One region of the Enterobacter sp. 4974935 genome, then DNA from elsewhere that is predicted to be linked to it. Evidence: predicted binding sites of a transcription regulator. Region 1 holds the regulator's gene; the other holds the start of a gene.
What was found. The regulator LexA, encoded in region 1, represses DNA repair genes until DNA is damaged. The targets are predictions, from matches to a motif close to TNCTGTATGTACATACAGNA.
Positions count from the first base shown of each region.

Region 2: AC4OVS_RS12165 (YebG family protein) is a predicted target of LexA. The motif match lies at 7,781-7,800, and genes of this name have one in related genera.

Region 1 is NZ_JBZWGT010000003.1:4,037,513-4,049,375, reverse strand. Features, by position in the region: gene malM (maltose operon protein MalM) at 1-50, shown strand, start outside; gene ubiC (chorismate lyase) at 223-720, shown strand; gene ubiA (4-hydroxybenzoate octaprenyltransferase) at 733-1,602, shown strand; gene plsB (glycerol-3-phosphate 1-O-acyltransferase PlsB) at 1,692-4,112, opposite strand; gene AC4OVS_RS20595 (diacylglycerol kinase) at 4,267-4,635, shown strand; gene lexA (transcriptional repressor LexA) at 4,744-5,352, shown strand; gene dinF (MATE family efflux transporter DinF) at 5,416-6,753, shown strand; gene AC4OVS_RS20580 (CsbD family protein) at 6,873-7,082, shown strand; gene zur (zinc uptake transcriptional repressor Zur) at 7,130-7,642, opposite strand; gene AC4OVS_RS20570 (cupin domain-containing protein) at 7,760-8,248, shown strand; gene AC4OVS_RS20565 (conjugal transfer protein TraF) at 8,441-9,727, shown strand; gene dusA (tRNA dihydrouridine(20/20a) synthase DusA) at 9,810-10,805, shown strand; gene pspG (envelope stress response protein PspG) at 10,942-11,184, shown strand; gene AC4OVS_RS20550 (quinone oxidoreductase) at 11,370-11,863, opposite strand, start outside.
Region 2 is NZ_JBZWGT010000003.1:2,293,029-2,304,891, forward strand. Features, by position in the region: gene AC4OVS_RS12120 (DUF1283 family protein) at 51-389, shown strand; gene speG (spermidine N1-acetyltransferase) at 389-949, shown strand; gene AC4OVS_RS12130 (YnfC family lipoprotein) at 967-1,677, opposite strand; gene AC4OVS_RS12135 (glycosyltransferase family 25 protein) at 1,814-2,569, shown strand; gene AC4OVS_RS12140 (DUF1161 domain-containing protein) at 2,687-2,992, shown strand; gene ynfE (selenate/tellurate reductase subunit YnfE) at 3,123-5,561, shown strand; gene AC4OVS_RS12150 (DMSO/selenate family reductase complex B subunit) at 5,572-6,189, shown strand; gene AC4OVS_RS12155 (dimethyl sulfoxide reductase anchor subunit family protein) at 6,191-7,045, shown strand; gene dmsD (Tat proofreading chaperone DmsD) at 7,091-7,705, shown strand; gene AC4OVS_RS12165 (YebG family protein) at 7,814-8,125, shown strand; gene catA (type A chloramphenicol O-acetyltransferase) at 8,182-8,841, opposite strand; gene AC4OVS_RS12175 (LysR family transcriptional regulator) at 8,928-9,812, opposite strand; gene AC4OVS_RS12180 (alpha/beta hydrolase) at 9,927-11,054, shown strand; gene AC4OVS_RS12185 (YoaK family protein) at 11,354-11,863, shown strand, end outside.

The DNA of each region.
Region 1 (11,863 bases):
CAACCACTGCCCGTTCCACCTTTATCAGCAGTGTAAAAGGCAAGGGGTAACCGTCTCCCCACAGTGCTGATTTTGTTAGTCGTTTGGTGCGCCTTCGCGGGCGCACTTTTTTTGGCTAAGTTGCACCTTTGTTGCGATAGTGATCGTTAAATTCTGTTTGTCCGTCCTCATTTTGCCAATCTGCGATACAATGCTTTTACGTTATGTATCGGAGAGTCTGGCATGTCACACCCCGCGCTAACGCAGCTGCGTGCGCTACGCTATTTCGACCAAATACCCGCGCTTGACCCGGAGCAACTGGACTGGCTGTTGCTGGAAGATTCCATGACAAAACGTTTTGAGCAACAGGGTAAAACGGTCACGGTGACGATGATTCAGGAAGGTTTTGTCTCGGCTGAAGCGATTGCCAGCGAGCTGCCGCTGCTGCCGCAGGAAGAACGCTACTGGCTGCGTGAAATTTTACTCTGTGCGGATGGCGAGCCGTGGCTTGCCGGGCGAACGGTGGTTCCTGAGTCTACACTTTCCGGGCCGGAGCTTGCACTGCAACGCCTCGGCAAAACGCCGCTGGGGCGATATCTGTTCACCTCGTCTGAACTGACCCGTGATTTTATTGAAATTGGTTGCGATGCCGATTTGTGGGGGCGCCGTTCCCGCCTTCGTTTGAGTGGCAAGCCGTTAATACTGACGGAACTCTTTTTGCCTGCATCGCCGTTGTACTAAGAGGGAGAAAAAATGGAGTGGAGTCTGACGCAGAATAAGCTGCTGGCCTATCACCGCCTGATGCGTACTGATAAACCCATTGGCGCGCTGCTGCTGCTGTGGCCGACCTTATGGGCGCTGTGGGTTGCCACGCCGGGCGTACCGCCGCTGTGGATCCTGGCGGTGTTTGTGGCGGGTGTCTGGCTGATGCGCGCTGCGGGCTGTGTGGTCAACGACTATGCTGACCGGAAATTTGATGGACATGTTAAGCGCACCGCGAATCGTCCTTTGCCGAGCGGTCAGGTGACCGGGAAAGAGGCGCGCATCCTGTTTGTGGTGCTGGTGCTTCTCTCTTTCATGCTGGTGTTAACCCTTAACACCATGACCATTCTGCTGTCCGTCGCTGCTCTGGCGCTGGCCTGGGTCTACCCATTTATGAAGCGATACACCCATCTGCCGCAGGTGGTATTGGGTGCGGCATTTGGCTGGTCGATTCCCATGGCGTTTGCCGCGGTCAGCGAGTCCGTTCCGCTCAGCTGCTGGCTGATGTTCCTGGCGAATATTCTCTGGGCCGTTGCGTACGATACCCAATACGCGATGGTCGATCGCGATGACGATCTCAAGATTGGCATCAAATCGACGGCGATCCTGTTTGGCCGTCACGACAAACTGATCATCGGCATATTGCAGGTGTCGGTGCTGGCGCTGATGGTGGCGATTGGTCGCCTGAACGGGCTGAACTGGGAGTTTTACTGGTCCGTGCTGGTGGCGGGTCTGCTGTTTGCGTATCAGCAGAAGCTGATCGTGAAGCGCGAGCGTGAAGCCTGCTTTAAAGCGTTTCTGAATAATAACTACGTCGGGCTGGTGCTGTTTATGGGGCTGGCGATGAGTTACTGGTCATAAAAAAACCGGGTGGCGGCTTCGCCTTACCCGGCCTACGATTTAGCAGAATATGTAGGCCGGGTAAGCGTTAGCGCCACCCGGCTTTAACATCACTCGCCCTGCGTCGAACTCTCAATCGTTAAACGCACATCCGCGGTAATCAGCTCTGCCAGCATCTGGTAAACCTTCATCGTCTCTTCCGGCTCAGCATCGCCCGTATCGCTAATGTAACCTTCGTCGCGCAGCGTCAGCACCAGGGAGCTGAATACCGCTTTGTCGAAGAATTCCGGGGCGTTAATGCCATGCAGAACGGACAGGCGCTGGGCCAGCGTCCGACTCTCTTTTTCCAGCGTACCGCGGTTGATTGACGGGTTAGCACTCAATAACCAGAAGGTAATGGCGTAGCGCTGCAACGTCTCACGCGCACCGGAAGCCAGGAGCTGCAAGGTTCGGGAACGTGACGGATTGATATGCAGTTCGTCATCACTGATGGTAATCAGCCCCTGACGACGCATCTCTGCGGACATTTTATCGAGCTCTGCCGCCAGCTCATCCTTACTCCAGCGCAGGAACAGCTCCGCTTTCAGCATCGGATAGATGGCCTGAATATGGCGCAGCAGCTCCTGACGCGAAATACGGCGGTGCTGGGTAATAATGGCTGCCATCAGTGACGGCAGCATCAGCATGTGCGTGATGTTATTACGGTAGTAGGTCATCAGCACGGCCTGCTCGCGCGGCAGAATGATGATGTCACCAATCGTATCTTTCTCGACTTCGAACTTGTTCATCTGCAACGCGTGATCGATCAATTCGCTGGCGGTGGCAGACGGCACGGTCGAATCCACGGAATACGGCACGTTGCGCATGATATCCAGATAGCAATCAATCTGCTCGGTCAGCTGCTCGCGAGTCAGTGAACGCTGGCGAGAGGCCAGAAGCGCGGTACAACACAGGTTCATGGCGTTTGCCGCACCAGCATTGTTGATGCGTACCATCAGCTCGGATGCAATGCCGTTGACCGTTGGCGTCAGCCAGGCCGGACGTACCGCTTCGATAGGATCAATAGACTCGCGCCACTCCGGAACATGATGGTTCAGATATGTCATCAGGGGCAGGGGCTCGCCAAAGTTCACGTAGCCCTGACCGAGGTTGCGCAATTTACTCAGACCACGCAGCATCTGCGGCAGACTCTCTTTCTCTTTGGTCGCACCGCGCAGCTCTTTCGCGTAGGTGCCCACTTCCATCACGTGTTCATAACCGATGTAAATAGGCACCAGCGTGATAGGACGCGTACCGCCACGCAGCATGGCCTGAATGGTCATCGACAGCGTGCCGGTCTTCGGATCGAGCAGACGACCGGTACGGGAGCGACCGCCTTCAACAAAGTACTCCACGGAATAACCGCGGCTGAACAGCTCGCCCAGATACTCCCTGAAGACGGTGGAGTAGAGCTTGTTACCCTTGAAGGTACGACGAATGAAGAACGCACCCAGACGGCGGAAAATCGGACCTGCTGGCCAGAAGTTCAGGTTGATACCGGCAGCAATATGCGGCGGCACCAGGCCCTGGTGATAGAGCACGTAAGAGAGCAGCAGGTAGTCCATGTGGCTGCGGTGGCAGGGCACATAGACAATCTCGTGGCCGTCATGCGCTAACTGACGCACGCGCTCGGCGTTGTGGACGTTAATCCCCTGATAGAGGCGGTTCCACGTGAAACCGAGGATACGGTCAGAGAGACGAATCATCTCGTAGGAGAAGTTTGCGGCGATCTCTTCCATCAGCGCGATTGCGTTCTGCTGCGCTTTCTCGTGCGAAATCTTCTTGCTGCGCGCTTCGTCTTCTACGGCACGGGCAATCGCTTTGGAAGCCAGCAGCTTGTTAAACAGATCCTGACGCGCCGGGAGACGTGGCCCAACGGCCGCCAGACGCTGACGTGCAAAGTGCATACGCGCAACGCGCGCCAGCTTTTGCGCAATGATTTTGTCAGTACCGTGTTCATCCGCCATGCGGCGCAGTGAAACGGAAGGCGAGAAGCGAACAAAGCTGTCGCGTCCCAGCCATGAGACGGCGAAGAATTTCTGAATGCCGTTGAGCATACGCAGCGGCGGGTTCTCTTCCCCTTTTTCACGCCCCGGACGACGGCCAAACATCACCGACACCGGCACCATCTGCACGTCCAGATCGGGGTTGCTGCGGTGCAGATCGAGGTAATCATGGAACAGCTTAATGGACTCTTCTTTCGGCGTGTAATAGGTGAACACGCGCGGTCCGCCATGGATGAACACGTAGCGCGGCAGCAGCGTACCGTCGACTTCCAGCGGTTCAAGCGGGTCAGGTAAATCGTGCGCCAGACATTGAGCGCGAAGCGTTAGCAGGTCTGCCTTCGAGTTATAAGGCAAAACGTACATAATAGGGCGCGACGTATCGAGCCCTAATTCCAGCGCAGGTTCTGCTGGGATAGACTTACTTTTTACCAGTACGCTTAATGGTAAATTAAGTAATTTGTAGTAAATTCGTGGCCAGCCGGACATAAACGATGTAAAGCCTCTGGTTAATAATGCAATTGCGGCGCAAGGATAACAGAAAGCGCGCAAAATTTCTGTTGTTACCCGTCATACTTCAGGTCGCAGCAAAACGCGCTGCGGCTTTAGTTACTGACGCTATTTATCATAAAAGGTTCTTTTAATGGCCAATAATACCACTGGGTTAACTCGAATCATTAAAGCTGCCGGTTATTCATGGAAAGGTTTCCGCGCCGCATGGGTTAATGAAGCCGCTTTCCGCCAGGAAGCGGTTGCCGAAATCGTTGCCGTTGTCATCGCCTGCTTCCTTGATGTTGATGCTATCACCCGCGTACTGCTCATCGGATCTGTCCTTCTGGTGATGATAGTGGAAATTCTGAATAGCGCTATTGAGGCCGTTGTTGACCGAATCGGGTCGGAATTCCATGAACTGTCTGGCCGGGCGAAAGACATGGGTTCCGCTGCCGTACTGCTGTCGATTATCACGGCGGCGATCACTTGGGTCACGCTACTTTGGTCGCATTTCCGATGAGCCTCGAGGAATAATTAAGTCCCTGGTTTTTTGTGCAGTTTTTGGTTCCAAAATCGCCTTTGACTGTATATACTCACAGCATAACTGTATATACACCCAGGGGGCGGTATGAAAGCGTTAACGACCAGGCAGCAAGAGGTGTTTGATCTCATTCGGGATCATATCGGCCAGACGGGTATGCCACCCACGCGTGCAGAAATTGCGCAGCGTCTGGGCTTCCGTTCTCCTAATGCTGCCGAAGAGCACCTTAAGGCGCTTGCGCGTAAGGGCGTGATTGAGATTGTTTCCGGCGCCTCACGCGGCATCCGTCTGCTGGTGGAAGAAGAGAGCGGTATTCCGCTGGTGGGTCGCGTAGCCGCAGGTGAACCTCTGCTGGCGCAGCAGCACATCGAAGGGCACTATCAGGTTGACCCAGGCATGTTCAAGCCGAGCGCCGATTTCCTGCTGCGCGTTAGCGGAATGTCCATGAAAGATATCGGTATTCTGGATGGCGATCTGCTGGCGGTACACAAAACCCAGGACGTGCGTAACGGGCAAGTCGTGGTGGCGCGCATTGATGATGAAGTGACGGTTAAGCGCCTGAAAAAACAAGGCAATACCGTGCAGCTTCTGCCTGAAAACAATGAATTCTCCCCGATTGTGGTGGATCTCCGCGAGCAGAGCTTCTCTATTGAAGGGCTGGCGGTCGGCGTTATCCGCAACGGTGAATGGCTGTAATCTCTTCCTGACAGGCTGTAGTTCCTCTACAGCCTGGCCTGTTTTCTGATTCCGGTAATTTCCATGGCATTGCTAACTTCTGCCGATAAGGCGTTGTGGCGTCTTGCGCTACCGATGATTTTTTCCAATATTACCGTTCCTCTGCTGGGGCTGGTGGATACGGCAGTTATCGGGCATCTCGATTCGCCGATTTATCTCGGCGGCGTCGCGATCGGCGCAACGGCGACCAGCTTCCTCTTTATGCTGCTACTTTTTCTGCGCATGAGTACGACAGGCCTGACGGCCCAGGCGTATGGTGCAAAAGATCCCCTGCGTCTGGCGCGTGCGCTGGTTCAGCCGCTCATTCTGGCGTTCGGTGCTGGCGCGTTAATCGTTCTGTTGCGTACGCCACTGATTGATCTTGCGCTCCATATTGTAGGCGGCAGCGATGCCGTACTGGAACAAGCCCGGCGGTTCCTCGAAATTCGCTGGCTCAGCGCGCCCGCTTCACTGGCAAACCTGGTCCTTCTGGGCTGGCTGCTGGGCGTGCAGTACGCCCGCGCGCCAGTGATCCTGCTGGTGGTGGGCAACCTGCTTAACATTGTGCTCGATCTCTGGCTGGTGATGGGACTGCACATGAACGTCCGGGGCGCGGCGCTGGCTACGGCAATTGCCGAGTACGGGACGCTGCTGATCGGTTTGGGGATGGTCTGGCGCGTGCTGGCGATGCGCGGTATCACCCTGGATCTGCTGAAATCGGCCTGGCGCGGCAATATGCGTAAGCTGCTGGCGCTTAATCGCGACATCATGCTCCGTTCGCTCCTGCTGCAACTCTGCTTCGGCGCATTAACCGTTTTTGGTGCCCGTCTTGGGCCTGAGATCGTCGCCGTCAACGCAGTGCTCATGACGTTACTGACCTTTACCGCTTACGCGCTGGATGGTTTTGCTTACGCCGTCGAGGCGCATTCAGGGCAGGCTTATGGCGCGCGTGAAAGCGGCCAGTTACGCGAAGTCTGGCGTGCTGCCTGTCGTCAGGCGGGTCTGGTGGCGCTGGTCTTTGCTCTGGTTTACGCCTGTTTTGGTGGGCATATTGTCGCGCTTCTCACCTCGTTGCCCGCGCTACGTGAGCTGGCCGATCGCTACATCCTCTGGCAGGTAGTATTACCGGTGGTGGGCGTGTGGTGCTATTTGCTGGACGGCATGTTTATTGGTGCGACGCGAGGGGCGGAGATGCGCAACAGCATGGCCGTCGCTGCGGCGGGGTTCGGCCTGACGCTGCTGACCTTGCCGTATCTCGGCAATCATGGTCTGTGGCTCGCGCTGGCGGTGTTTCTCTCACTGCGTGGCCTTTCGCTGGCCGTTATCTGGCGTCGTCACTGGCGAAACAATACCTGGTTTCCAGCCCCGCACGATATATCGTAACGGTTAAAGATTCCGAATATAAAAATAAATGCCGAATCCTTAACTACAATAATAATCACGTCCAGCAGAATAGAACGAAGCGGACGACACTCATAGACGCTTAACACGAGGACACGATTATGAATAAAGACGAAATCGGCGGCAACTGGAAGCAATTCAAAGGTAAAGCGAAAGAACAGTGGGGTAAGCTGACAGATGACGATATGACCGTCATTGAAGGTAAGCGCGATCAGCTGGTAGGTAAAATCCAGGAGCGCTACGGTTATGAAAAAGATCAGGCGGAAAACGAAGTCAAAGACTGGGAAACCCGTAACGACTACCGCTGGTAACCGGCACTATCCCCAAGGGCGGCTCTGAGCCGCCGTTTTCTTTGGCCTTAACGCGGCTTTTTCTTCACCAGGATAGAGTGATCGTGCTGACAGGCATCCTGATGACGGCATGACTCCACCTCCACGCAGGCAGAACATAAGCCGTGGGCTTCGATCACGTTATGGCGCAGCGCAAAGCCCATTCTGGCTGCCAGCGTATGCATAATATCTTCCACACCTTCCGCACACTCTTCCTTCACCACGCCACAGCGATCGCAGATAAACATGGCGGACGTGTGAGTAGGCTGGTCAAAAAGATGGCACAGCACATAGCTGTTTGTTGATTCCACTTTATGCACAAACCCTTGCTCCAGCAGAAAATCCAGCGCCCGATAGACGGTCGGCGGTTTTGCCTGCGGCTCGCTTTCACGCAGCAGGTCGAGCAGATCGTAAGCGCTGATGGCACCCTGTTGCAGGCTCATCAGACGCAGTACCTCAAGGCGCTGCGGGGTCAGGCGCACATTGCGTTGCGCACAGAGCTTTTCAGCTTGCGCTAACAGCTCTTTTGTGGACTTGTCCATCGGGCACCTCGGATGTGGTAAGGGGTGAAAACCCTCACTTTATCATGTTCTGCTAAAAACACCGAGATCCGCCGGGCTGTGCTATACCTGACGCATCGCAAATCGGGAGATCGCATGATGAAAAGACCTGATTGTATTCGGCACTGGCGGGACGTGGAAGGCGCCGATGACGCAACGTATCCGGACAGCAATGAACGGTTTTCTATTGGCGCGCCGCTGGCCCGCAAGCTGGGTCTCGGCCGCATTGGTATTCACCATGAACGGCTGCCGCCCGGACGCCGTACTTCTTATCCGCATGCGGAAAGCGACGAAGAGGAGTTTGTTTACGTTCTGGAGGGTTACCCTGAGGCCTGGATCAATGGTTATCTGTGGAAGCTTGAACCCGGAGACAGCGTGGGATTTCCTGCCGGCACGGGGGTATGCCATACCTTTATCAACAACACCGATGAAGAGGTGCGCTTACTGGTGGTGGGTGAGGCTAATAAAAAACATAACCGCATCTACTATCCCCTCAATCCGGTGTATGCCGTGACGCGCGAAGACCACTGGGTAGACCATCCGCCTCAGTTTTTTGGCCCGCACGATGGAAAACCTGGGCGAAAATAATTTCCTCTTCTATAAATATTGATGGTCGTCACACATTAGAACAGGCCGGGATGGAATTTAACTTAGGGAAATAGCGGGTCTTTTTGTACTTATTCACAGCAATAGTTCGTTCCTGTTTGGGTGATAACAGACAGGGTTAACTAATAACAAACTATTTACGAGCACACTGTGAAAAAACATTTTAAATTTTCGATGGTTAGCATTGCTGTCTCCTTTTTTATGGCAAATCAGGCGGGAGCAGCCATTACCTGGACGGAAGCGCGTAGCGACGCAATGGGCGGAACGGGTGTCGCGGCAGGGAGCTATGGCAGCGGGGCGTTAATCAACCCCGCGTTACTGGCAAAATCTAAGCCCGAGGATGATGTGACGGTCATTTTGCCGTCCGTTGGCGTGCAGGTGACCGATGAAGACAATCTTCAGGACGAGATTGATACCATTAACGATAAAATCAATCATTACAAGGACGTGGTTGATAGTCTGACCCCCATTGATATCATCACGGATCCATTAGGTTCGATCAATCAGTTCCAGGGCGCAGCGAAAGATCTCGCTGATGAGCTGGACTACCTGAAAGGCAAAACCGCACACGCCACCGCAGGGGCGGGGATTGCCGTCAGTATCCCTAACGATGTCCTTTCCGTGGCCTTTATGGCAAAAGGCTATGCACATGGCCGCGTCAGCTCTTCAATCGATCAGCAGGACATTGATTATCTGCGCGGCATACAACGAAGCGATGCGGTGGCTGCCGGTGTGGCGCTGGATGCCGCGCTAAACGGTTCCGATCAGATCACCAAAAACCTTAACTCTACGGCGTCTGGCCGGGCGGCGATTGTGTCCGACTACGGTATTGCGGTAGCCCGTCAGTTCGATCTTGGCGGCGTTCCGGTTTCCGTTGGCGTCACGCCGAAGCTGCAAAAAACCTGGCTCTATAACTACACTACCTCAATCTACGATTACGACAGTAATAAGTGGAACGACAGCCGCTACCGTACCGACGACACTGGCTTCAACGTCGATGCCGGTATTGCTGCTGATTTCGGTGAAAACTGGACGGTCGGCGTGAGCGGGCAAAACCTGATGTCGCGCGATATCGATACCAAAGATATCCGAATTCGCAACGGGCGCACAGGAGAGGTGGTGAGTTATAAAGACACCTATCAGATCCGTCCGCTGGTCACTGCCGGGGCCGCCTGGCACAACGATCTGGTCACGCTGACCGCAGATGGCGATCTGACCGAAACCAAGGGCTTTAAAAGCGAAGACACCTCCCAGTACGTTGGCGTCGGTGCTGAAGTCACGCCACTGAGCTGGCTGGCAGTACGCGCCGGTTATCGTGCGGATATGAAAGGGAACGACAGCAACGTCTTTACCGGCGGTGTCGGTTTCGCGCCGTTCAACTCCGTCCACGTTGACCTGATGGGGCTTTATGGCGAAGACGAGACCTGGGGTGCAGGGGCACAGTTGAGCATGACGTTCTAAAGTGCACCGGAGGCGCTGCGCCTCCGGCTTTTCTTTGTGCTATAGTAGCGCCCCTTTTCCACCAGATGCTTAAAAGTTCGCCATGTCGTCAGAATTTCAGACCGCTTTCCCTGCACATCGTTTCTCCATTGCGCCAATGCTCGACTGGACGGACAGACATTGCCGCTATTTCCTGCGTCAGCTCTCCCGCCATACGCTGCTATACACCGAAATGGTCACTACCGGCGCAATTATTCACGGCAAAGGCGACTATCTGGCGTACAGCGAAGAGGAGCATCCGGTTGCGCTGCAACTCGGTGGCAGCGATCCGGCTGCGCTGGCGCAGTGCGCGAAGCTGGCCGAAGAACGCGGCTATGACGAGATTAACCTCAACGTCGGTTGTCCGTCCGACCGTGTGCAAAACGGCATGTTCGGCGCGTGTCTGATGGGAAATGCGCACCTGGTGGCGGACTGCATCAAAGCGATGCGCGACGTCGTCTCTATCCCGGTCACGGTCAAAACCCGTATCGGCATAGACGACCAGGACAGCTATGAGTTTCTGTGTGATTTCATCAACACGGTATCAGGGAAGGGTGAATGCGAGATGTTTATCATCCACGCCCGTAAAGCCTGGCTCTCAGGCCTCAGCCCGAAAGAAAACCGCGAGATCCCGCCGCTGGACTACCCGCGCGTGTACCAGCTGAAACGCGACTTCCCACACCTGACCATGTCGATCAATGGCGGTATTAAGTCGCTGGACGAGGCCAAAGCGCACCTCGAACATATGGATGGCGTGATGGTCGGACGCGAGGCGTATCAGAATCCGGGCATTCTGGCGACGGTTGACCGGGAAATCTTTGGCGTTGAGGGTGCTGACACCGATCCCGTGGCCGTAGTGCGCGCCATGTATCCGTACATTGAGCGCGAGCTGAGTCATGGTACGTATCTGGGCCACATTACCCGCCATATGCTTGGCCTGTTCCAGGGCATTCCTGGTGCGCGTCAGTGGCGTCGTTATCTCAGCGAGAACGCGCATAAAGCCGGTGCGGATATTGAGGTACTGGAACACGCGCTGCGTCTGGTTGCGGATAAACGTTAAATTTCGCTAAAAGATGGTCAAATACGCCACGCCCTGCAACACATTGCGGGGCGTTTTGCTTTCAGAACAACAACTTATTTTTGGCATGATTCTTGTAATGATCGCAGCATCATTCGGGAACTCGTGGGAGAGCATCATGCTGGAACTACTTTTTGTGATTGGCTTCTTTATCATGCTGATGGTCACGGGCGTATCGCTGCTCGGTATCCTGGCCGCGCTCGTCGTGGCCACGGTGGTGATGTTTGTCGGCGGTTTATTTGCCCTGACGATTAAACTCTTGCCGTGGTTACTTCTGGCGATTGCGGTGGTATGGGCCATACGGGCGATTAAATCACCAAAACTGCCGACTTATCAGCGTAATAACCGCTTCCGTTACTAAGGTATTGAGGGGTACGTCACATACCTGCAACTTTTCCGGCAGCAATCTTTAGAACAGAATAGGATTTACTTATCGAATCTGTCACTATGGCTGCCGCTAAAGAATTCATCGAGCTGTACCCTACATACAGCCGAACTAAAAAAAAGAAAGGGCTTCCCATGGGAAGCCCAATTTCTTTTTATGGCTCAGGGAATTAACAGACTTGAGCCCTGGGTTGCCCGGCTCTCCAGCACCTCATGCGCACGTTGCGCATCGGTCAGCGGATATTTCTGCGCTTCTGCTACATCCACTTTGATCACCCCGCTGGCGATCAGCGAGAACAGCTCGTTGCTGGCTTCCTCAAGTTCTTCCCGATTAGTGATGTAACCTTGCAGGGAAGGGCGGGTGACATACAGCGACCCTTTCTGATTCAGAATGCCCAGGTTCACGCCGGTGACAGCCCCGGAGGCGTTACCGAAGCTCACCATCAGCCCGCGACGTTGCAGGCAGTCCAGCGAAGATTCCCAGGTGTCTTTCCCCACCGAGTCATACACCACGCGTACCTTTTTGCCGCCAGTGATCTCTTTCAGCCGCTCAACGATGCTCTCTTCCCGGTAGTTGATCACCTGCCATGCGCCCGCGTCCAGCGCGCGCTGCGCTTTTTGCGCGCTGCCTGTGGTGCCGATCAGCTTCGCCCCCA
Region 2 (11,863 bases), 1.7 Mb from region 1:
AGAATCCAACGGGGTAATCCGATTGTCTGCACCCGTTTAAAGGAAACGCTATGACTACATTAAGCAAACGCCTTTGTCTGACAGCCGCACTGGCGCTGTCCTCGTTCGCCTTTGCCGCAACGGCATCAGCCGAAACCAGCAAACTCATCATTGAGTCTGGTGACAGCGCGCAAAGCCGTCAGAACGCCGCCATGGACAAAGAACAATGGAATGACACCCGCAGCCTGCGTCAGAAAGTGAATAAGCGCGTGGAAAAAGAGTGGGATAAAGAAGACGTCGCGTTTGATGCCCGCGACAAATGCCAGCAAAGTGCCAACGTCAACGCTTACTGGGAGCCTAACACCCTGCGCTGTCTGGATCGTCGCACTGGCCGCACGGTAGCACCGTAATGTCGACGCCGTGTGACGTTAAGCTCCGTCCGCTGGAGCGCGAAGATTTACGCTTTGTCCACCAGCTCGACAACAATGCCAGCGTAATGCGCTACTGGTTTGAAGAGCCTTACGAGGCCTTCGTCGAGCTGTCCGATCTCTACGATAAGCATATCCACGATCAGAGTGAACGCCGGTTTGTAGTGGAGTGCGAAGGTGAGAAAGCCGGGCTGGTTGAGCTGGTTGAGATCAACCATGTTCACCGTCGGGCGGAATTTCAGATCATTATTTCACCGGAGCACCAGGGGAAAGGTCTTGCGTCGCGGGCGGCAAAGCTGGCGATGGATTATGGGTTTAACGTCCTGAATCTCTACAAGCTTTACCTTATCGTCGACAAAGAGAACGAAAAAGCGATTCATATCTACCGTAAGCTCGGCTTTATGGTGGAAGGTGAACTGATCCATGAGTTCTTTATTAATGGCGAATACCGTAACACCATCCGCATGTGCATTTTCCAGCATCAGCATCTGGCCGGGCATAAATCCTCCTCCGCCAACCTGCTTAAACCCACCGCGCAGTAACCTGCGCGGTTTTATTCTTAATAATATTCAATGCTGTTTTTGATGGTGTACTTGCGCTCAATGGCAGGTTTAACGCTGTCATCGACGATAACCAGCTCACAGCTCACCGGGTTGTTGTGGCGATCGTAATCGCAACTCTGCTTTACATTGCCCATCGGTTTATCGTTCAACAGGCTTACCGCCGTATAATCCATGCGCTTACGCAGATCTTTCGACGGCATCGCTTTGACCGATAATCGCTGGTCGCCGGAGACCGTGGTTTTACCCAGCGGGTAGCCGTCGGCGTCATACTGGTACTTCACTTCCATCTCTTTGCTGTGCGCGGCAACCACAAACCCGTTATCGTCGGTGTCCCACGTCAGGCCGGCAGACGGCAGTTCCGCCAGCTGACATTTTCCCTGCAACTTCACCTTCTGCTGCTGGGTTTCCGCATCGACGTAGTAGTTAGCATCCAGCACCAGCGCAACGCCCGTGTTAGCCTCCAGATCGTGCAGTTCAAGGGTATCGAAACACCCCTCCGACGACATCGTTCCAGTCACGCGTTTAGAGACTTCACCCTTATCGTTCAACAGCGTCTGGGTAAAATCTTTCACCGGCCCGCGCAGAGGGTCAAAGTCAAACTCGTTCGAAAAGCTCGCCATCTCCGGCGTAAATGACAGCGGCGCGGTGTTGTTGTCGCATCCCACCAGTACCGTTGCCAGTAGCGTTATCGCTGCGTATTTGTTCACGTCATTTACCAAAAGAATGAAAGGATTGTGGCACTCATAGTAGCAAATAGTATGGTAGCGATGTTGAATTGGTTCGAATACTGGTAAAATATATGAATTTGGCCCAGCTATTAAGTCTTTAAGGAACGCTAAAAGGATGAGAACTTTTATAGTCAATCTCAAACACTCGCTCGAACGTCGTGCGAAAATGGAATGTCAATTGTCCGGATTGAACATTGCATACGAGTTTATTGAAGCAGTAGATGGTCGAAAAATGACTGAAACTGAACTAAGAAATGTCACACGGGAGACAAATTATGCTTTTCTCCCGGGAGAAGTGGGTTGTGCATTAAGCCATCAAAAAATATACAAAAGAATAATAGATGAAAATATCGACGCCGCTCTTATCCTTGAGGATGATGTTGTACTAAACAGCGATCTGCGTGAGATACTTAATAGCGTTACGCTCAGCAAAACAAAACCTGAGATTCTTCTTCTGAGTCGGGTCAATAAATATTACAAAAAACCGTTCAAACACATTTTCGGCTCATATAATATACATAAGACTCAGCATGCCACGACTACTCATGCATACATTATCAATCAAAAAGCTGCTAGAAGCCTTCTGGATAACCTTTATCCTGTATGGATGGTTGCCGATAAATGGAGTTTATTCGAAGACCTATCACTGGCTAAAATCCACTCTATAGTACCTTATCCAGTACGCCTTTCCGAAGAAGCCAATGTTTCAACAATTAATGAATCAAAAGGTGATGCCATGCTGGATGCCAAAAAGAAAAAAATTTGGAATTTACTTATGCGGGAAAGGCCGTTAGCTGCAAAGCTTCGCCACCGTTATCGAAGAGCCATAACTCCTTTATTGAATCAAATAATCGATCAGGGCAAAGGGTAATCTAACATTCTTCAACATGATTACGGCTCCAGGACAATTCAGAAAGACAGGTCCAAAAACAAAAGCTTACCCTAACCCTGCTATGCTTACAGTCTACACAGTGAAAAGGAGCTACAGATGAAACGGTTACCCTGGATTACCGCCCTGCTGTTAATGAGTGCTTCACCTGCTATTCTTGCGGCCCCGGACTCCTGCGAGCGCGTGAAAAGCGACATTCAGCAGAAAATTATCAACAACGGCGTACCGGAGTCTGGCTTTACCCTGAACATCGTGCCGAACGATCAGGCCGACCAGCCGGATGCGCAGGTCGTTGGGCATTGCGCCAACGATACTTTCAAAATTTTGTACACTCGTACCAGTAGCGGAAACTACCCGGTAAGCGGTGCAGGTACGCAGGAGAATGCACCCGCTGAGCCGCAATGATTTTCCCACTCAATTCCCCTGAGTTGACGAGGATTAATATTTAATACCTCTAAATAAGTAACACTCCCCCCATCATTAGCCCGGTTGTAGTCACGGGTGAAAATAATTATTAACAATGATGGGGTGAGTTATGTCTGAAGTTGAACATCACGACGGGATAAGCCGTCGAACTCTGGTTAAATCTACTGCCATAGGATCTCTGGCGCTTGCCGCCGGTGGGATCGCATTGCCTTTTGGTCTGAAAAGCGCCGCCGCCGCAGTGCAGACCGCTATTCAGCCAGCGGAAGATAAAGTCGTCTGGGGCGCCTGCTCGGTAAACTGCGGTAGCCGCTGCGCGCTGCGTCTGCACGTTCGCGATGACGAAGTCTATTGGGTTGAAACGGATAATACCGGCGAGGATGTTTACGGCAACCATCAGGTTCGCGCCTGCCTGCGAGGCCGTTCAATTCGCCGTCGCATTAATCATCCAGACCGTCTGAACTATCCGATGAAACGCGTGGGCAAACGCGGAGAAGGCAAGTTTGAACGTATCACCTGGGAAGAAGCGCTGGACACCATCGCCGCGAGCCTGAAAAGCGTGGTCGAAAAATACGGCAACGAAGCGGTCTACATTAACTACTCCTCCGGAATTGTCGGCGGCAATATCACCCGCTCCTCCCCTTACGCCTCGCTGGTGGCACGCCTGATGAACTGCTACGGCGGCTTCCTCAGCCACTACGGCACCTACAGCACCGCGCAGATCGCCTGCGCAATGCCCTACACCTACGGCAGCAACGACGGCAACAGTACATCAGATATCGAAAACACCAAACTGGTGGTGATGTTCGGCAATAATCCGGCAGAAACGCGCATGAGCGGCGGCGGGATCACTTACTACCTTGAACAGGCACGCGAACGCTCTAACGCACAGATGATCGTTATCGATCCGCGCTACACCGACACCGCCGCAGGCCGCGAAGACGAGTGGATCCCGATTCGTCCGGGCACCGATGCCGCACTGGTGGCAGGTATTGCGTGGGTGCTGATTAATGAAAACCTCGTCGATCAGCCCTTCCTCGATAAATACTGCGTAGGTTATGACGAAAAAACCCTGCCGGAAGGCGCACCGGCTAATGGTCATTACAAAGCCTATATTCTCGGCCAGGGTGATGACAAAACTGCGAAAACCCCGGAATGGGCGTCGCGCATTACAGGCATTCCTGCCGATCGCATCATTAAGCTGGCCCGTGAAATCGGTTCGGCAAAACCGGCCTACATTTGCCAGGGTTGGGGCCCGCAGCGTCAGGCCAACGGCGAGCAGACATCCCGCGCCATCGCCATGCTGCCGATCCTGACCGGCAACGTCGGCATTAACGGCGGCAACAGCGGCGCGCGCGAATCGACCTACACCATCACCATCGAACGGATGCCGCTGCCGGAAAATCCTGTGAAAACGCAAATCTCCTGCTTCAGCTGGACGGATGCCATCGTGCGTGGACCGGAGATGACCGCCCTGCGCGACGGCGTACGCGGTAAGGATAAGCTGGATGTGCCGATCAAGTTCATCTGGAACTATGCGGGTAATACCATCATCAACCAGCACTCTGATATCAACAAAACTCACGACATTTTGCAGGATGAGAGTAAGTGCGAAACGATCGTCGTTATCGACAACTTCATGACCTCGTCCGCGAAGTATGCCGATATTGTCCTGCCGGACCTGATGACCGTTGAGCAGGAAGATATCATCCCCAACGATTACGCCGGCAACATGGGATACCTGATTTTCCTCCAGCCGGTAACCGCCCCGAAGTTTGAGCGCAAACCCATCTACTGGATCATGAGCGAAGTAGCGAAACGTCTCGGACCGGATGTCTATCAGAAATTCACCGAAGGCCGTACGCAGGAGCAGTGGCTGCGCTACCTTTACGCCAAAATGGTTGCCAAAGATCCGCTGCTGCCGTCCTACGACGCGCTGAAAAAAATGGGTATTTATAAGCGCAAAGATCCAAATGGACATTTTGTGGCCTATAAAAAATTCCGTGACGATCCGGATGCCAATCCGCTCAAAACCCCGTCCGGGAAAATCGAGATCTACTCCAGCAAGCTGGCGATTATTGCGGCAACCTGGGAACTGCAAAAAGACGAAACCATCACCCCGCTGCCAGTCTATACCTCAACCTTTGAAGGTTGGGACGCGCCCGAGCGCAGCAAATTCCCGCTGCAACTGTTCGGTTTCCACTTTAAAGCCCGTACCCACTCCAGCTACGGCAACGTGGATGTGCTCCAGGCCGCCTGTCGCCAGGAGGTGTGGCTTAACCCTGTAGACGCCGAGAAGCGCGGCATTAAAAACGGTGACACGGTGCGCGTGTTTAACGATCGCGGCGAAGTGCGCATTGCCGCCAAAGTCACCCCGCGCATCATGCCTGGTGTGAGCGCGATGGGCCAGGGCGCCTGGCATGACGCCAACATGAACGGCGATCGTGTCGATCACGGCTCCTGCATCAATACCCTGACCACACACCGCCCGTCACCGCTGGCGAAAGGCAATCCGCAGCACACGAACCTGGTGCAGATCGAGAAGGCATAAGGATTAACCGATGACAACCCAGTATGGATTTTTTATTGATTCCAGCCGCTGCACCGGGTGTAAAACCTGCGAGCTGGCCTGCAAGGATTACAAAGATCTGACCCCGGACGTCAGCTTCCGTCGTATTTATGAATACGCGGGCGGCGACTGGCAGGAGGATAACGGCGTCTGGCATCAGAACGTCTTCGCCTATTACCTGTCGATTGCCTGCAACCACTGCGAAGATCCGGCCTGCACCAAGGTCTGCCCGAGCGGGGCAATGCACAAGCGAGACGACGGTTTTGTGGTGGTGAACGAGGATGTCTGCATCGGCTGTCGCTACTGCCACATGGCCTGCCCGTACGGTGCGCCGCAGTATAACGCGGCTAAAGGCCACATGACCAAGTGCGACGGCTGCCACAGCCGCGTGGCGGACGGCAAAAAGCCCATCTGCGTCGAGTCCTGCCCGCTGCGCGCGCTGGACTTTGGCCCGATTGAAGAGCTGCGTAAAAAACACGGTCAGCTTGCTGCGGTCGCGCCGCTGCCGTCTGCGCACTTCACGAAGCCGAGTATTGTGATTAAACCTAACGCCAACAGCCGTCCGACGGGTGACACCACCGGCTACCTGGCAAACCCGAAGGAGGTGTGAGATGGGAAGTGGATGGCATGAATGGCCGCTGGTGATCTTCACCGTTTTCGGGCAGTGCGTGGCTGGCGCATTAATCGTGATGGGCTTCGCCTGGCTGAATGAAGGTGATGACAAGGCCAGAATACGCATCGTGCGCAGCCTGTTTTTTCTCTGGCTGGTAATGGGTATTGGGTTTATGGCCTCGGTACTGCATCTTGGCTCCCCGCTGCGCGCCTTCAACTCGCTTAACCGCGTGGGAGCGTCAGCGCTGAGTAATGAGATCGCGGCGGGTTCGATCTTCTTTGCCGTGGGCGGTTTCTGGTGGCTGGTGTCGGTTATCGGTAAAATGCCCCCAGCTCTGGGCAAAATCTGGCTGGTTGTCAGCCAGCTCCTGGGTGTCGTTTTTGTCTGGGCGATGACCCGGGTCTATCAGATCGATACCGTTCCGACCTGGTATACGGGCTACACCACGTTGGCCTTCTTCCTGACGATGGCTCTTACTGGCCCGATGCTGGCCGCGCTGCTTCTGCGGGTCGCAAACGTGACATACAAAGGTACCCTTGCCGCGTCTGTCAGCGTACTGGCACTCATCGCCTGCGTGGCGGTCGTCGTGTTGCAAAGCAATACGCTGGGGACGATCCAGAGTTCTATCCAGCAGGCTAACGCCCTGCTGCCGGATTATGGTTCGCTTCAGGTATGGCGCATCGCGCTGCTGGCGGCGGGTTTAGGCTGCTGGATCTGTCCACTTATTCGTCGTCAGGAACCGAAAACGCTCGGCCTGTTTGCAGGTTTCGTGCTGGTGGCTGTGGGTGAAATGATTGGCCGTGGGCTATTTTATGGTTTGCATATGACCGCTGGGTTAGCAATTGCAGGTTAACACAGGTGCGCGGGCTACCCCCGCGCACAAGTAAGGAAAGTTGTAATGAATGACGTCTCACACCGCGAAACGTTCGCGTTCAGCGCCCGGGTACTGGGCGCGCTGTTTTATTTTGCCCCTGACAGCGAGCAGACCGCACCGCTGGTGAGTGCCCTGACCGCAGGTGACTGGGTGCAGGACTGGCCGCTGGCGCAGGAAAGCCTGCAGCCCGTGGCCAGTATGTTTAAGAACCCGTCGGACGAAGCGTTGAAAGACGCCTGGCAGCGTCTGTTTATTGGCCCGTATGCCCTGCCCGCCCCCCCGTGGGGCTCCGTCTGGCTCGATCGCGAGTCCGTGCTGTTTGGCGATTCGACCCTTGCATTGCGCCAGTGGATGCGTGAAAACCATATCGCCTTTGAGATGCAGCAGAATGAGCCGGAAGATCACTTCGGAACGTTGCTGATGCTGGCGGCATGGCTTGCCGAGAACGGTCGCGACACAGAACGCGACCAGCTTATGGCCTGGCATCTGCTGCCGTGGAGCACGCGTTTCCTTAGCGTATTCGTTGAAAACGCGGCCCATCCGTTCTACACGGCGCTGGGTAAACTTGCCCAGCTGACGCTGGCAGAATGGCAGTCCACTTTGCTGATCCCGATTGCAGAAAAAACGCTGTACCGATAACAGCTCCTGGCTTGTACATCCGTTGTGTAAGCCAGGTTCGGACATTTTTGCTGCAACGCAGATCCGGAACTGCTATACTGTATATAATTACAGTACTGGAGGTGCAAAATGGCTGTTGAAACAAAATTCGTGGTCGTAAGAAAAGGTGAAGAGAAAATGACTTTTGCCAGTAAGAAAGAGGCTGACGCTCACGACAAACTGCTCGACATGGCAGAAGCGTTCACCGACTGGCTGCTGCAAAGCGGAATGCAGATGGATGAAACGCAGGCGGAAAACCTTGGTCTGTATCTTGCCGAGCAGAAAGAGTCCGTGCAGCATATCCTGCGTACCAGCAAGCTTCCCGAGCTCAATGCTGCAACGGATAAAACAGCGCCAGAGGCGGATAGCAGCAAAAAAATCCGGGCCGTCAAAGCCGCCTGATCGTCAGAACGACTCATCACCTGTCCTGCTGCCGCGGGCCGGAAACGGCTCGCGGCTTAATAGTGCGGTAAATTATCACACAACTCTTGCAACTCGTTGATTAGTCTGGCCACATGGAAACCATCACAGACAGAATGATGAACCTGAACGGCGAAAGGCAACAAGACTTTTCCATCCTGGTTAAAGTATTTTCCAAACGTGAACATGGGCGCAAAAAAGTTCTGCATGTTAGCCACGTTGATATTAAAACTGGTAAAACTGACCCACGGAATATCCGATATGAAGAATATATTTTCCCGGTACTCTTCTTTGGGCCAGTAGGCAAGATTATCACCATAGCGAGAAACGTCTTCTGCATAAACGTTCTGAAAGTGATGAATATTCCCGTCGAAGTGACTCCATAATGATGAAAACGTCTCCGTCTCTTTATGGAAAAGGGTATAGCTGGGATGCACCTCATTCCATATTACAAGCTCATTATCCTTCATAGCCATACGGAACTCAGAATGGCGGTTAACGACTGTCGAAATAAGGGAAATAATCGAAGGATAAAATTTCCAGCCAACCTGTTTGATATGTTTCAGCAGCGCAGTGATATCCAGCTGAACCGTTTGGTTAATCGTGCATTGAGCAAAGCTCTGAAAGACTTCAAAATGTTCTTTCCTTGCCCAACTCGATAAGTTTACAGCCGTATATTCTGGCGTTATTTTTGTCATTTCTTTGCCTTAATTAAGCAGCGCTATATAAAATAGTAGCGTACCACAAACCCAGGAGCTGTATAGACCGTCGAGCAGAGGCTGCCTTAAATTTTCAACGTATCAATAACCGCTCTCAGCGCCGGGGACACGTTGCGGTGCGGGTAATAGAGGTAAAGCCCGTCCATCCGCAGGCTGTAGCGCTGTAAGACGCGTATAAGCGTGCCACGCTCCAGATCGTCAGACACCAGCTCAACCGGGACATAGGCCAGCCCGAGTTCCAGCCGGGCCGCTTCGGCCTCCATGTAGCTGTCGGAAAAGGCCCATTGCCCCTCAGGCCGGTGCGTAACTCGCTTCCCGTCCTGAACAAGCTCCCATTGATAGTGGTTACCGTCGGCAAACTGGTAGGCAATGCAGGGATGAGCATCCAGATCGGCGGGCGTCTGCGGGAAACCATAGCGCCGAAAATGCGCCGGGGCGGCAACCACAGCCATCTCCATATCGGGCGTGATGCGCACCGCAATCATTCCTTGTCCCACCTCCGGTCCCAGCCGGACGCCCGCGTCGAATCGCTCGGCAATGATATCCACGAACCGGCTCTCATTCATCAATTCCAGACGGATATCCGGGTAACGCTGTTTGAAGATAGCGAGCTTTGGCAGCAGACATTTCTCGATGGCGTGCTGGCTGGCATTAATGCGCACCGTGCCGGACGGCGTCTGGCGGTAATGCGCCAGTCTGGTCAACCCGGTATCAAGCGCATCAAAGGCGGAACCGGCGGTCTGGTAAAGCTGTTCCCCGGCGTGTGTCAGCGACAGCTTGCGCGTAGTACGCACCAGAAGCTGCACGCCCAGCCGCTCTTCCAGCTCGCGAACCGATCGGCTGATCCCGGATTGCGCCAGCCCGAGCCGCTGTGCGGCTGCCGTGAAGCTTCCCTCCCGCACCACCTGGATAAAGAGATACAGTTCATTATAGTTTTCCCGCTTCGCCATCATGCCTCGTCAATTCATAACAAAATGATATTAATCCTAGCAGCTTTTGGCCTCTAATCAGCACTATTTCTGCTAACTATAATGGCCTCATTACAACAACACACGGTACCTCTTATGAAGACATTCACCCAAAAACTGTCCGTTGCGCTGCTGTTATGCGCATCATTAAGTGGAGTGACAACAATGAGTTATGCAGAAACGCTAAATCCTAACGCCCCCGTTTCGATGGTGACAACCTGGGATAAAACCTTCGCCGAGAGCAATAAAGTCAACCACCGCAAAGTGACGTTCCAGAACCGGTACGGGATCACTCTGGTGGGCGATCTGTACATTCCCAGGAACCACGGCGACCAGAAATTGGCGGCGATAGCCGTCAGTGGGCCGTTCGGTGCGGTTAAAGAACAATCCAGCGGTCTGTACGCCCAGACTCTGGCTGAGCAGGGGTTCGTGGCCCTGGCCTTCGATCCATCCTACACGGGGGAAAGTGGCGGCCAGCCGCGTAACGTTGCCTCCCCTGACATCAACACCGAAGACTTTAGCGCCGCTGTGGATTTCCTGGGGTTACAGAAAGAAGTCGACCGTAACCGTATCGGCATTCTTGGTATCTGCGGCTGGGGCGGTATGGCGCTGAACGCGGCATCCATGGATACCCGCGTGAAGGCGGTCGCCACCAGCGTAATGTACGATATGAGCCGCGCGATGGGTCACGGCGTGGGCAACGGGAAAGATCGCTATTCAGCGGCCGATCGTCGGGCCGTGTTTCAGTATCTGAACGCGCAGCGCTGGAAAGATGCTGAAAGCGGCACTTTCGCCCATGGCGGCCACGATATTAATGTCGATGAGAATGGCAAGGTGACGGCGGCCGAGCGCATTCTGCCGGAAGCACTGCCCACCGATCCGCATCCGGTACTGAAAGAGTTCTATGATTACTACCGTATGCCGCGCGGTTTCCATGCCCGTTCCGTAAACTCCACCGGCGCGTGGACTGCGACCATGCCGTTATCCTTTATGAATATGCCGCTGCTGAGCTATGCCGGGGAGATCACTATCCCAACGCTGATTGTGACCGGTGAAAACGCACACTCTCGTTATATTGCGGAGGATGCGTTCAAGGCCGTCGGCAGCAAAGAGAAAGAGCTGGTGATTGTTCCCGGTGCAAACCATGTTGATCTCTACGATAACGTCGCAGGAAAAATCCCGTTCGCGCAGTTTGAGCAGTTCTTCAAAACCAGTCTGAAATAACACTCTAAGCCCCCGGAAATCACGGGGGCATCTCTTCTCATCGTCGTGAATGACACCTATGTCTACACTGAATCAAATCCCATCCCGCTACAGCGAGCATGCACACTGGGACAGTATTTTTGCCCGTCAGTCTGCTCGTGGCATCTGCAATAAGGCATTATATTAACAGGGTTATTTTATTTAATTACAAAACCTCGAATACCTCCCGTTGAAATAATAATTAAGCAATATCCTGGTCAGTCGGCGACATCGCTTTGTTAGCTTGAGAAGTCAGGCAAAGCTCAAACTGGAGGTATTCTTTGCTGATTAAATTAAAGAAAGAACGAACGCATCAGGAGGATCGTCGTCTTGCACTCTGGCTGGCGACCTCCGCGGGACTGCTGAATGCCATTGCGCTGGGCGCGTTCGGCTTTTTCCCCTCTCATATGACGGGTAATACATCGCAGTTATCCAGCGAAGTTTCCTCCACCGATCTCAGTGATATTCTTTTTTTTGGCGCCATTATTCTGTCGTTTGTCACTGGGGCCATTGTTGCGCGGATTATTGTTATCTGGGGAATTATCCATAACGTCAGGCTGATATTCAGCCAGGTTTTATTTGTTGAAGGGCTATTACTTGCCGGGGTATCCCTTTATGAAATGTATTTTCACTCCTTCGCCACGAATCAGGAGATTATTCTTTTCCTGTGCGGTTTGATGGGAATTCATAACTCCACCTCAACTCAGCTTTCCGGCGGTCGGGTGAGATCCACGCACATTACCGGCACGCTGACCGATGCCGGCATTTCGCTGGCCTCCGTTATGGTCGCC